Regions from separate parts of the Streptomyces sp. NPDC051105 genome, predicted to be linked through region 1. Evidence: riboswitches for the same ligand, from Rfam matches in the RefSeq annotation. Region 1 holds a riboswitch; each other region holds the start of a gene.

Region 1 (3,896 bases):
CCTACAGGGGCGGCGCGGCCTCCGCCGTTTCCGCCGCCGGTCTCCGCCGTTCCGGCCGCCGGCCTCCGCCGTTCCCGCCGCCGTGACCTCGCTCGGCGCCGGTCTTCACGAAGGGCCACGCTTTATACGGGGCGGGACTTCGCGCCGGGCTTAGTCAATTCCCCATCGGGCACGCCGATGACGCGCCACCGGAAATTCCGGACGCGCGCGAAATAGGGACGGCAGAGACCGACAGAGGGCAACGAAAATACCGCTCCACCGAATAACACGTCTTTGTATACGGTGCCCGTGTTAATGCCGCAGGCCCGACATGTTTACTGGGTGTTGCGAAGTCCTCACACCGTTCGCCCGGTCCGTGCCGCCGGAAAAGCGCAGCCGGTGGGAGACCGCGGACCGCTCGGTGTGCAGCGCGGTGATCGCCCGCGCGCGCTCGCTGTCGCCGCGCGTCACGGCGTCCACGATGGCGCCGTGCTCGGCCCAGGACTCCACGGGGTTGGCGGGCGCGTCGACGGCGTACATCCAGGCGATCTTGTGCCGCAGCTGAGTAAGTGTCGAGGTCAGGGCGTGGCTTCCGGTGGCCTGGGCGAGCGTCTCGTGGAACCAGCCGCCCAGGGAGCGCAGGTCCTCGCTGCCGCCCCTGCGGGCCCGTTCCTGGCCCAGCCTGACGAGTCCCCGCAGCACCTTGAGGTGGGCCTCGGTACGACGCTGGGCGGCCCGGGAGGCGCCGAGCGGCTCCAGGAGCAGGCGCATCTCCAGCAGGTCGGCGGCCTCCTGCTCGGTCGGTTCCGCGACGCACGCACCCGCGTGCCGGCGCGTCACCACGAAGCCCTCGGCCTCCAGGGTGCGCAGGGCCTCGCGGACGGGGACGCGCGAGACGCCGTAGCGACGGGCCAGGAGTTCCTCGGTGAGCCGGCTGCCGCGCTCGTAGACACCCGCGACGATGTCGTCCCGGATCGCCGTGCATACCGAGTGCGCCGGAATACGCATGTCCGACCTCCGCCTTAATCCCCGTGAAACGCCGCCGAGTGGCGTCCGTTCCGTGACTCTATTGCAATGGGCTGGAATTTCCGACGGCGGCCCTGAATCCATGCATATTTTTTGGACACCGGGGTCACGAAAACGACGAAAGCCCCGGCTCGGGGAGCGGCCGGGGCTTCGGGGCTGTCGCCCTGTGGCGTCACATGTTCATCGCCGGGGGGCGCGTGATCGAGGTGTGTGATGCGCCCGCGGGGAAACACCTTCGTGCGGCGCTCGGGGCGGGGCGTCCACACTGGGGCTCCCGGGTGGGGTCCACGCCGGGAGCGCCGGGGGGCATCCACGCCGGGGACGCGCGGGTGGGGCGCACGCCGGGATCGCGCGGGAGGGGCGCACGCTGAGAGCTCGCGGCAGGGGTCCACGCCGGGGGCGCCGGGAGGCATCCACGCCGGGGACGCACGGGTGGGGCGCACGCCGGGTTCTCGCAGAACGCGCACGCCGTGGTGTCACGCTCGCGCGCCCCGCGCCCCGCGCCCCGCGCCCCACTCCCCGCGCTCACGCGATGGCCGCGCGGGGGCGTGCGCGCCGTAACCCGCGCGGGGCGTGCGGTACCGCGCGCCAGGCGTGCCCGCCGTGGTCGGTCAGACGTTCACGCCGTGCTTGCGGAGGTAGGCGACCGGGTCGATGTCCGAGCCGTACTCCGGGGTCGTGCGGGCCTCGAAGTGGAGGTGGGGGCCGGTCACGTTGCCGGTCGCGCCGGAGAGGCCGATCTGCTGGCCCGGCGTGACCTTCTGGCCCACCGAGACGCCGATCGACGACAGGTGGCCGTACTGGGTGTACATGCCGTCGGCCATCTTGATGACGATCTGGTTGCCGTAGGACCCGCCCCAGCCGGTGGAGACGACCGTACCGATGCCGACCGCGTGCACCACCGTGCCGGTGGCGGCGTGGAAGTCGATGCCGGTGTGGGCGCCGGAGGACCACAGGGAGCCGCCGGTCTTGTAGCCGGTGGAGACGTACGAGTCGGAGATCGGCGGGACGAAGGCGTTGAGGCGCTTGCGCTCCGCCGCCCGCGCGGCGCGTGCCTCGGCCTCGCGCTCCTTCTTGGCCTTCTCCACGGCCTTCTTGCGCGCGGCCTCCTCGGCCGCCTTGCGCTCGGCGGCGGCCTTCTGCGCGGCGGCCTGGGCGTCGATCTGGTCGGCGACCGAGTCGCTGACGGTGATGACCGGGGTGAGGCCGGTCTGCTCGACGGAGTTCTCGGCGGCGAGCGCGGGGGCGGCCGAGAGGGTGCCGATGACACCGGTGGTGGTGAGGGCCGCGATACCGGCGGCCTGCGCGGTGGTGCGCTTCACCCGGCCGGGACGACGGTGCTTCCCGGAGGCGCACATGAACGCCATGTAGAGGCTGGTCCTTTCCTTCCCTCTCGCCTACCGGGTTAGCTGACGGGTTCGGAGCAGGAAGGTCTCCTACGGGCCCCCTCGCGGCTCGCGCGGGCGCCCGATTCACCCCAGGGACTGTGTGGGTCCCCGGCTCCCCTGGCTCGCGCCGTACGGGGACTCGGCGATGGCTGTCCGGTGCCGCGGGCGCGGCGCATTGCCTGACGGACAGCCCGGAAGAACCTACGAGGACGTCCTCGCAATGCTCAAACGGATCACGTCATTTGTCGCGCATCCCACAGGGCAGACAGGCAACCTCCGCCCCAATTCGGACATTCGGCGGCCCTGGTGACGCAACAGTCACCAGGGCCGCTTCACGCGCGCGTGCCGCTCGTCCGGACGCGCGGCTTGCTTCGCCGCTCGCCTCGCTCGGCTTACTCCGCCTACTCCGCGGCGACGACCGTCACTTCGCCGATGCCGAGGGCCTCGACGGGCTCCTTGATCTGCGCCGCGTCGCCGACGAGGACGGTCACCAGGTGGTCGACCGGGAAGGCGTTCACGACCGCCGCGGTGGCCTCCACCGTGCCGGTCGCGGCCAGTTGCCGGTAGAGCGTGGCCTGGAAGTCGTCGGGCAGATGCTGCTCGACCTGGTCGGCCAGGGTGCCGGCGACGGCCGCCGCCGTCTCGTACTTGAGCGGCGCCACGCCGACGAGGTTCTGCACGGCGACGTCGCGCTCGGCGTCCGTGAGGCCCCCGGAGGCGAGGGTGCGCAGCACCGTCCACAGGTCCTGGAGCGCCGGGCCGGTGTTCGGGGTGTCCACGGAGCCGCTGATGGCGAGCATCGCGGCGCCGCTGCCGTCGGGGGCGGACCGCAGGACCTGCCCGAAGGCTCGGACGCCGTAGGTGTAGCCCTTCTCCTCGCGCAGGACGCGGTCCAGGCGCGAGGTGAGGGTGCCGCCCAGGCAGTAGGTGCCGAGCACCTGGGCGGGCCAGACGCGGTCGTGCCGGTCGGCGCCGACGCGGCCGATGAGCAGCTGCGTCTGGACGGCTCCGGGGCGGTCCACGATGACGACTCGGCCGGTGTCGTCGGCGGAGACCGGGGGCACCGGCCGGGGCTGGGCGGTGGAGCCGCGCCAGGCGCCCAGGGTCTCGCCGAGCAGTTCGTCCAGGTCGATGCCGGTGAGGTCGCCGACGACGACCGCGGTGGCGGTGGCGGGCCGCACATGCCGGTCGTAGAACGCGCGTACGGCGGCCGCGTCGATCTTCTCTACGGTGTCCTCGGTGCCCTGGCGCGGACGGGACATCCGCGCGGTCGACGGGAACAGTTCCTTGTAGAGCTGCTTGGCGGCCCGGCGGCTGGGGTTGGCCAGCTCGTGCGGGATCTCGTCGAGGCGGTTACGGACCAGTCGTTCGACCTCGCTGTCGGCGAAGGCGGGTGCCCTGAGCGCGTCGGAGAGCAGCCCCAGTCCCTTGCCCAGGCGGGAGGCGGGGACCTCCAGGCTGAGCCGGACGCCGGGGTGGTCGGCGTGTGCGTCGAGGGTGGCG
Region 2 (3,896 bases), on a different contig from region 1:
CCCAAGGTTCTGTACGTCCTGTACATTTCTTACGGAGAGACCGGCCGCTGAGACAGCTCAGCCGCGAGGAGGGGTACGCCATGACCCGACCGTCCGCCCGCTACGTCCTGCCCGAGTTCACCGAACGCACCAGCACCGGACAACGCACCCTGGATCCGTACTCGAAGCTGCTGGAGGAGCGGATCGTCTTCCTCGGCGCGCCCGTCGACGAGACCTCGGCCAACGACGTGATGGCGCAGTTCATGTACCTGGAGCACGCGGCTCCGGAGCGGGACATCTCGCTGTACATCAACTCGCCGGGTGGCTCGTTCAGCGCGATGGCCGCGATCTACGACACCCTCCGGTACGTCACCTGTGACGTGGAGACGATCTGTCTGGGGCAGGCCGGGGCGTCGGCCGCGGTGCTGCTCGCGGCGGGCACACCGGGCAAGCGGTCCGTGCTGCCGGGTGCGCGCATCGTGCTCCAGCAGCCGTCGCTGCCACGGCCGGTACAGGGCCAGCCGAGTGATCTGGTCATCCAGGCGGCGGAGTTGGACCGGATCCGCGAGCTGCTCGAGGAGATGCTCGTCCGGCACACCGGACGGGCACCCGCCCAGGTCCACCAGGACCTGGAGCGGGACCTGATGCTGGACGCGCCGGCGGCGCTGGCGTACGGGCTGGTGGACCGGATCGTGCCCAGCCGCAGGGCCTCGCTCGGCCTGCCGGACGCGGGGTGAGCGGCCGATGCTGCCACCGGAGCTGCCGCCGCTGCCCGCGCTGACCCGCGCCGAGGGCGAGTTGATCGACCGTTATCTGGACGTGGTCGACCTGCTGGGCCGCATCAACCCGGCGCAGAACGAGGACACCTATCGTGGGCTGCGCGCCGCGCAGGCGCTGGTGCGCGCGGCGTCCGAGCTGCGCGACGCACTCGCCCTGATGCATCGGCGGGGCGAGACGGAGCTCCACGGGGACACGCTGGCACGGGCGTTGCGGGTGCTCGACGGCGAACGCCGGACCGCGCGCGTCGCACTCCCGCCCGACTGCGTACGGTGACGCCTGGCGAAGTCCGGAGCGACGCGTCCACCGGTCGACCGGCCAGGAGTTGAAACGACCCAAAGGGGTTACCGCTGTTCGGCGGAGTATGGCGTGGTTTTACCTGACCGCCGGAGCCGCTCAAGGTGCGTGCCCGACGGTGCCCGCGAAAGGCTTCGGTGCAGGTCCGGGGCTACGTCGGGCAGTTGACGACTAATCGAACACAGTGCTGTCCACCCGAACGGGTGGGTGGTGAGTAACCCCACAAATCCTCGGTTCCGTTGGGATTTTCGGACAGGCGTGAGTGAAGATCCCTGTCTGACGACAAGCCCCCGCCACCACGGCGGGGCGATCCGGGCGGACGCCGAGTCCTGCCGCCGTCCGGATGCCCGGTCGACGGAAGTGGATCGGCAGGAGTGGAGGACCCAAGCACGACGGGTCGCCGGAACGGTCGCACCATGACCGGCCCGCGCAGCCCTTGGGGTGAAGCCGTGGCAACGCGGCCGGGCAACTTCGCCAGCCCGAATCCGACAGGTCATCCTTCACAGGCGGCTGACGAAGGGTTGCGCATGACTGCGCTCAATCGTGTCCCGTCGCTGATGGCACGGGCTGGCACGGCCTCGGCGCTCACCATCGCCGCCGTGGGCGGCTCCATCGTGATCCCTGGCGTCGCCTCCGACGCCTCGGCCGCCACGATGGCGACGAAGGCACTTCAGGTGGCGGCCTCGAAGAAGGGCTCGCCCTACAGGTGGGGTGCCACCGGACCGAACCGGTTCGACTGCTCCGGGCTCACGCTGTACTCATTCAAGAAGGCGGGCAAGAAGCTGCCTCGTACGGCGGCCCAGCAGTACAACAAGACCCGTCATATCTCGGCCGGCCACCGCAAGGCGGGGGACCTGGTCTTCTTCCACTCGGGTTCCAGCGTGTACCACGTCGGCATCTACGCCGGGAAGGGAAAGATCTGGCACGCCCCGAAGACCGGGGACGTGGTGAAGCTCCAGAAGATCTGGACGCGAAGCGTCTGGTACGGCCGGGTCAGCTGACCCACCCAGCGGCCGGCCGGCGGGAACTCGGGGCTACGGTTCCTGCTGGCCGGCGGCGGTGACCGTGCCGGCCGGGACTGCCCAGGGCAGTTCGATGAGGACGGTCTTGCCGCCCTCCCGGGTGGGGCGCACCCGGAGCTTGCCGCCGCACTCCGCGGTGAGCCAGCGGATGATGACCATGCCGCGCCCGTTGTCCTGCTGGACCGCGGCCGGGAGTCTCTTGGGGAAGCGCGGATGGCTGTCCGTGACGCCGATGCGCAGCTGTTCGTCACGGTCGAGGACGAGGCCCACCGTGAAGGTGGGTGACTGCCCGAAGGTGTGCTGCACCGCGTTGGTGGCGAGTTCGGAGACGATGAGGCGGATGGTGTCCGCGGTCTCCGTCTCCGGTGGCAGCCCCCATTCCGCGAGAGTACCCAGCACATAGGAGCGGGCCGCGGAGACCGAGGCGGGATCGCTCGGCAGAGTGACGGATGCTTCCAGGTGGTCTGCCATGGCGACGTCGTCCCTTTCCCACGGGACCGGAGCCCGACACGGTGCGGATGGTTCGAGTACGGTCCCGGACTGGTGCTTCTCCGTCAGACTGCCATTACCAGGGCAGCCAGGGGAGCGATCCACCAAGATATGCATATATCTGTCGCTCGATGCGGTGAACTCTGCTACCCCAGAGCGTATTTGGGCGGCTCGGGAGGAGTAAGGAGTAGCCCATGCAGAACGGTCCCGCGGTACGCCGCCGGAAACTGGGCGCCGAACTGCGCTCACTGCGCACCGGCGCCGGCCTCACGAGCGGTGAGGCCGCCCGTCTGGTGGGCTGGCATCAGTCGAAAGTGAGCCGGATCGAGACCGGCGCCAGCGGTGTGAAACCGGCCGATGTGCGGTTACTCCTGGACGCCTACGGCGTGATCGAGGGGCAACTGCGCGAGTTACTGCTGGTGTTGGCGGGGTCGGAGGACACCGCCGGGCGGCACCACTGGTGGCACGCCTATCGTGGGGTGCTGCCGCCCACCTACCGGGATTTCATCAGTCTGGAGTCCCAGGCCAGCGCGATGCGCACACTGGAGACCTCGGTCGTACCGGGGCTGCTGCAGACCCCCGAGTACGCACGTGCCGTGACCCGGGCGGCCGTCGACGGGCTCGACGACGAGGCGCTGGACGCCCTCGTGAAGGTGCGTCTGGCCAGGCAGGACGTGCTGCGCAACCATCCGCCGCTGGAGCTGAGCGCAGTGCTTGACGAGGCGGTGCTGCGCCGGGAGGTCGGCGGGCCCGGCGTGATGGCCAGACAGTTGGAGCGGCTGGTGGAGGCGGCCCGGCTGCCCCAGGTACGGCTCCAGGTGCTGCCGTTCTCGGCCGGAGCCCATATTGGCATCACCGGGCCTTTCGTAATCTTCTCATTTCCGAGCACTTCTGATCTGGATGTGGTTGTTCTCGACCAGTTGACGAGTAGCCTCTATCTCGAACGGAAAGAAGACCTCCAGGCCTACGCGGAGGCCTTCAACGCCCTTCAGATCCACGCCCTTTCGCCCGAGGACTCGTTGGATTACATCGCCGGGATAGGTGACGGCGCGTAAGGAGGCACCATGACTGCACTGCCTCGGAACGTACCTTCAAGTGCTGATCTGCACGGACTGCGGTGGCTGCGCAGCAGCTACAGCACCGGAGCGAACAACTGTGTGGAGACGGCACGGCCGCGCTCCGGTCAGCTGACCGGACTGCTCGCCGTGCGCGACTCCAAGGATCCGGCCGGACCCGCGCTGCTCTTCTCCCCCGGGAGCTGGGCGGGGTTCGTGTCGGCGCTCACCGGCTGATCAGCCCGTAACCGACTCCGTATCCGCATTCGGACAAGAC
Region 3 (3,896 bases), on a different contig from region 1:
GGGTGAGGCTGGAGCAGTCGTACGACTCCGGACCGGTCGCCCCCCAGACACAGGGCCGCCCGATCTGCGCCCGGGCGAACGCCAGCGCCTTCATGGCCTTGCCGGGCTCGGCCGCGACACCGGGCCTGAGCAAGGAACCGGTGTCGGTGAAGGTGCCGGGCGCGAAGGTGGCCGCGGCGGCGGCCGGAGGCGCGGTGGGGAGCGGGGCGGTGACCACGGGGGGCGCGGTCGGGACGGGGACGGTGACCACCGGGGGCGCGGCCGGGACAGGGGCGGCGGTGGGGAGCGGGTCCGGGGCGACCGGGGCTGCGGTGGCCATCGCCATCGGGGGCGCGGTCATCGCGGCGGGGGACGCCATCATCGCCCACGGAGGGTCCGTCACCGCCGTGGGTATCACCGCCGTGGGCGTCGGCGCCTGGGACGCGGGCATCGCCGGGGCGGTGGCGTAGGCGGCCGCCGCGGGCTGCGTTCCGGTGGCGTAGGCGCCCATGCCGGCGGCGGGCGCGCCGGGGAAGGCGCCGGTGCCGAAGTCGGCCGACGGCATGGCGGCGGGGGCGGACATGCCGTACCCGGCGGCGGGATAGCCGGTCTCCGCGGCGGCCGGCGGTGCGCTGACGTAGGCGGCGGTGGCGGCCGGCGCCGAACCCGGGAAGGAACCGGTGTCCATCGGGCCCGGCAGGGGCGCGGCGAACACGGCGGGTGCGGCGGTCGGGAAGGCGCCGGTGTCGGAAGGGGCCGCGGTCGGGAAGGCGCCCGTGTTCGTGGGGGCCGCGGTCGGGAAGGCGCCGGTGTCGTCCGGCATCGGGAACGTGCCGGTGGCGCCCGGGGTCATGACCCGGAAGGAACCGGTGTCGCCGGGACTCGCGGGCGGCGTGGCACCCGCGTCCATGGCGGTCACGGCCGGGAAGGTGCTTGTGGCGCCCGGGGTCATGACCCGGAAGGAACCGGTGTCGCCCGGACTCGCGGGCGGCGTGGCACCCGCGTCCATGGCGGTCACGGCCGGGAAGGTGCTTGTGGCGCCCGGGGTCATGATGCGGAAGCCACCCGTGTCCGCCGGGGACATGGGCTGGGCGGCGCCCGGGGTCATGACCCGGAAGGAGCCGGTGTCCGTCGCGGGCACCACCGGGATGGCACCCGTGTCCGTCACGGTCATCGCGGGGAAGGCGCCCGTACCGGTCAGGGCGTCGGTCCCGAAGGAGCCGGTGTCGCCGTACTGGCCGGGCATGCCGGCGGGGGCAGGCCACTGCTGCGCCGGGACCTGGGCCTCGGGCGTGGGCCAAGGGCTCTGAGCGGCGGGGGCCGGGGCGGGCGCGGCCGGTTCGAGCGCCGCGATCGCGCGCTGCCCGGTGCGCTGCGACAGCATCTCGCGCGCCTTGGCGATCTTCAGCTGACTCTTGGTCTTGGACGTGCCCGGGGTGGCACGCTGCGGCGCGGCGGGGGCCGGCGCCTTGGGCGCGCTCGACGGTCCCGGGGGCAGCGCCGCGGGGGACCCGGCCGTCAGTTCCAGCTTCGGACGCTCCGGCAGCTCCCGGACGACCTCGACGTCGCTGTTGGCGGACGACCCCGCGGGCAGCTCCGGCCGGGACGGGCCGGAGCCCTCCAACTGGCCCAGCAGGTCGGCGGCCATGGCGCTGACGGGTCGTCGCGGGCCGGGCCGGGCGGGCTGCCGGTCGGAGGGCAGTGCCGCCGGGACGCTCGGCCCCAGTCGCGATCGCGCGCCGTCGAACCACTCCCGGGCGATGTTGTCGAGGCCCGGGTCGTCACGCCGGGGCCGCTTGAACAGCGGGACACCGCGGGAGCGCGAGCCCCCGTTCATCGCACGTGTGGCGTTGAAGTTCCCGGTGGCGTTCTCGGCCTGGTCGTAGAGGCTGTCGATCCGCTGTCGAACCTCGTCACGGCTCTCGGGCGCCATGGGGGTCGTGCTCCTTCCGTGCTCCGCCTACCGAGTTAGCTGTCGGGTTCGGGCGGGTCGATCCGGAAGGCATGCCCTACGGCCCTTGCCCCTGAGGGCAGTTGACCGATTCACCCCAGTGGTTCGGTTGGGTCCCCGGCTCCGGAACGCCCCGTTGGGCACCGGATTAGGCGGAGGCCGCGCGGCCCGACGGGATTCGCCGGGGGGAGCCGAACGGCTTGGACGTCAACTTAGCCAACTTGTGTCACTCGTGTGAAGGTTGAAGTGCGTAATGTCCGATACGTAATTGTGATGTTCGTCGTAGCGTTCGAGATCCGGCCATACGTGACGGCATTTCGCCAGCACCCCGATCCTCGTCGTGCGGCCGTCGTGCGGCCGTCGGAGCAGTGCCGTCGGTTGCCTGAGGGGCCCGCTTTCTGTGAGGTCACCGTGAATTTCCGGGACTGTTGAACACGGTGGCGCCCTGCCGCGTATAGGGCGGGGGATTTCCATGTCCGGCCGACCACGACACGCAGGGGAACGACCTTGAGACCCAACAGGCGCAGACGCCCGACCGGTGCACAACGCGCGACCTTCGCAGCGGTCGCCCTGATGCTCGGCGGCGGAGTACTGGTCGGGGTGAACGTCTACGCCTCGGCCACCGAAGGCGGTTCGGACCAGTCCGGGCAGGCCGCCACCGCCCAGGTGCTGTCCGCGCCCACCGTCTACTGTCCCGACGTCGGCAGCCGGCTGACGGACGTGCCCGACGCGGCCCGGGCCGACGTCGACGGTGAACTCGCGCAGCTGGACCAGCAGATCGCGGCCGCCTACCAGCAGCTCAAGGAGTCGGCCGCGGAGATCGAGCAGAACCCTGGCCTCGCCGACCGGACGATCCTGGATCCGCTGAAGGAGAAGCGGTCCGAATCCCTCCAGCGCATCGCCGACGCCCTCGACCGCGAGGGCGACCGCCCCCAGGGTCTCGACGACCTCGCCGCCTGCACCCTGCGCTCCTCCGACCAGGGCGCCGGGCAGTCGACGGCGCCGCAGGACAGCGCCACGCCGAGCCAGAGTGCCAGTGCCAGTGCCAGTGCCAGTGCCAGTGCCGGTGCCGGCGTCGGCGGCCAGGGCGGCAACGGCCCCGTCGCCGCTGACTACGCCGACATCACCAGCGTCCAGCCCAATGTCACGACCCCGGCCGAGCAGCCCGGCGGCTCCACCGGCACCTTCGCCTCCAGTTGCGGTGTCAACGCGAACGGCCTGTTCAACTCGGACAACGTGATCGTCGCGCCCGGTGTCTCCAACGGCGCCCACCACTTCCACGACTACATCGGTAACCAGTCCAACAACGCCTTCGCCAGCGACGACGACCTCGCGAACGCCGACACGAGCTGTGCGGACCAGGGCGACAAGTCCACGTACTACTGGCCCGTGCTGCGGCTGCAGAACGGCAAGCAGGAGCGGGACGCCGACAAGCCGGGCGGCGGCACCGAGGGCAACGCCGGGCAGATCGTGACGGCGAAGGAGGTCACGCTGACCTTCGAGGGCAACCCGACCTCCAAGGTCACCGAGATGCCGCGGCTGCTGCGCATCATCACCGGTGACGCCAAGGCCTTCGTCAACGGCCCGGCCAACGCCAACGCCTCGTGGAGCTGCACCGGTTTCGAGGACCGGCAGCTCAAGGACAAGTACCCGCTCTGTCCTTCGGGCAGTGACGTCGTACGCACGTTCAAGTTCCAGAGCTGCTGGGACGGCCGGAACATCGACAGCGCCAACCACCGCACGCATGTGGCGTTCGCCGCGGCCGACGGCAGCTGCCAGGCCGGTTTCCAGGCGATCCCGCAACTGGTGCAGCGCATCGTCTACGACGTCGACCCGCCGAGCCTCCAGGACGGCGGCCGTACGGTCCCGCTGTTCGCGGTGGACTCGTTCCCCGAGCAGCTGCACAAGCCGGTCACCGACCACGGCGACTTCATCAACGTCTTCGACGAGAGCCTGATGCGGAAGA

The links. Region 1 has a riboswitch for cyclic di-AMP ahead of AB0N16_RS03225 (M23 family metallopeptidase). Riboswitches for the same ligand answer to the same signal wherever they lie in the genome.
Region 2: another riboswitch for cyclic di-AMP. It lies ahead of AB0N16_RS38880 (C40 family peptidase); the one in region 1 lies ahead of AB0N16_RS03225 (M23 family metallopeptidase).
Region 3: another riboswitch for cyclic di-AMP. It lies ahead of AB0N16_RS07235 (NlpC/P60 family protein); the one in region 1 lies ahead of AB0N16_RS03225 (M23 family metallopeptidase).

What each region holds. Positions count from the first base shown of each region.
Region 1 covers NZ_JBFBBR010000001.1:712,652-716,547, forward strand. Annotated here, with positions in the region: gene AB0N16_RS03220 (GntR family transcriptional regulator) at 292-987, opposite strand; gene AB0N16_RS03225 (M23 family metallopeptidase) at 1,617-2,372, opposite strand; cyclic di-AMP (ydaO/yuaA leader) riboswitch at 2,385-2,548, opposite strand; gene AB0N16_RS03230 (pitrilysin family protein) at 2,795-3,896, opposite strand, start outside.
Region 2 covers NZ_JBFBBR010000024.1:101,737-105,632, forward strand. Annotated here, with positions in the region: gene AB0N16_RS38870 (ATP-dependent Clp protease proteolytic subunit) at 81-716, shown strand; gene AB0N16_RS38875 (hypothetical protein) at 724-1,032, shown strand; cyclic di-AMP (ydaO/yuaA leader) riboswitch at 1,364-1,577, shown strand; gene AB0N16_RS38880 (C40 family peptidase) at 1,581-2,054, shown strand; gene AB0N16_RS38885 (ATP-binding protein) at 2,088-2,546, opposite strand; gene AB0N16_RS38890 (helix-turn-helix transcriptional regulator) at 2,759-3,619, shown strand; gene AB0N16_RS38895 (DUF397 domain-containing protein) at 3,629-3,856, shown strand.
Region 3 covers NZ_JBFBBR010000002.1:732,208-736,103, forward strand. Annotated here, with positions in the region: gene AB0N16_RS07235 (NlpC/P60 family protein) at 1-1,912, opposite strand, end outside; cyclic di-AMP (ydaO/yuaA leader) riboswitch at 1,921-2,095, opposite strand; gene AB0N16_RS07240 (DUF1996 domain-containing protein) at 2,504-3,896, shown strand, end outside.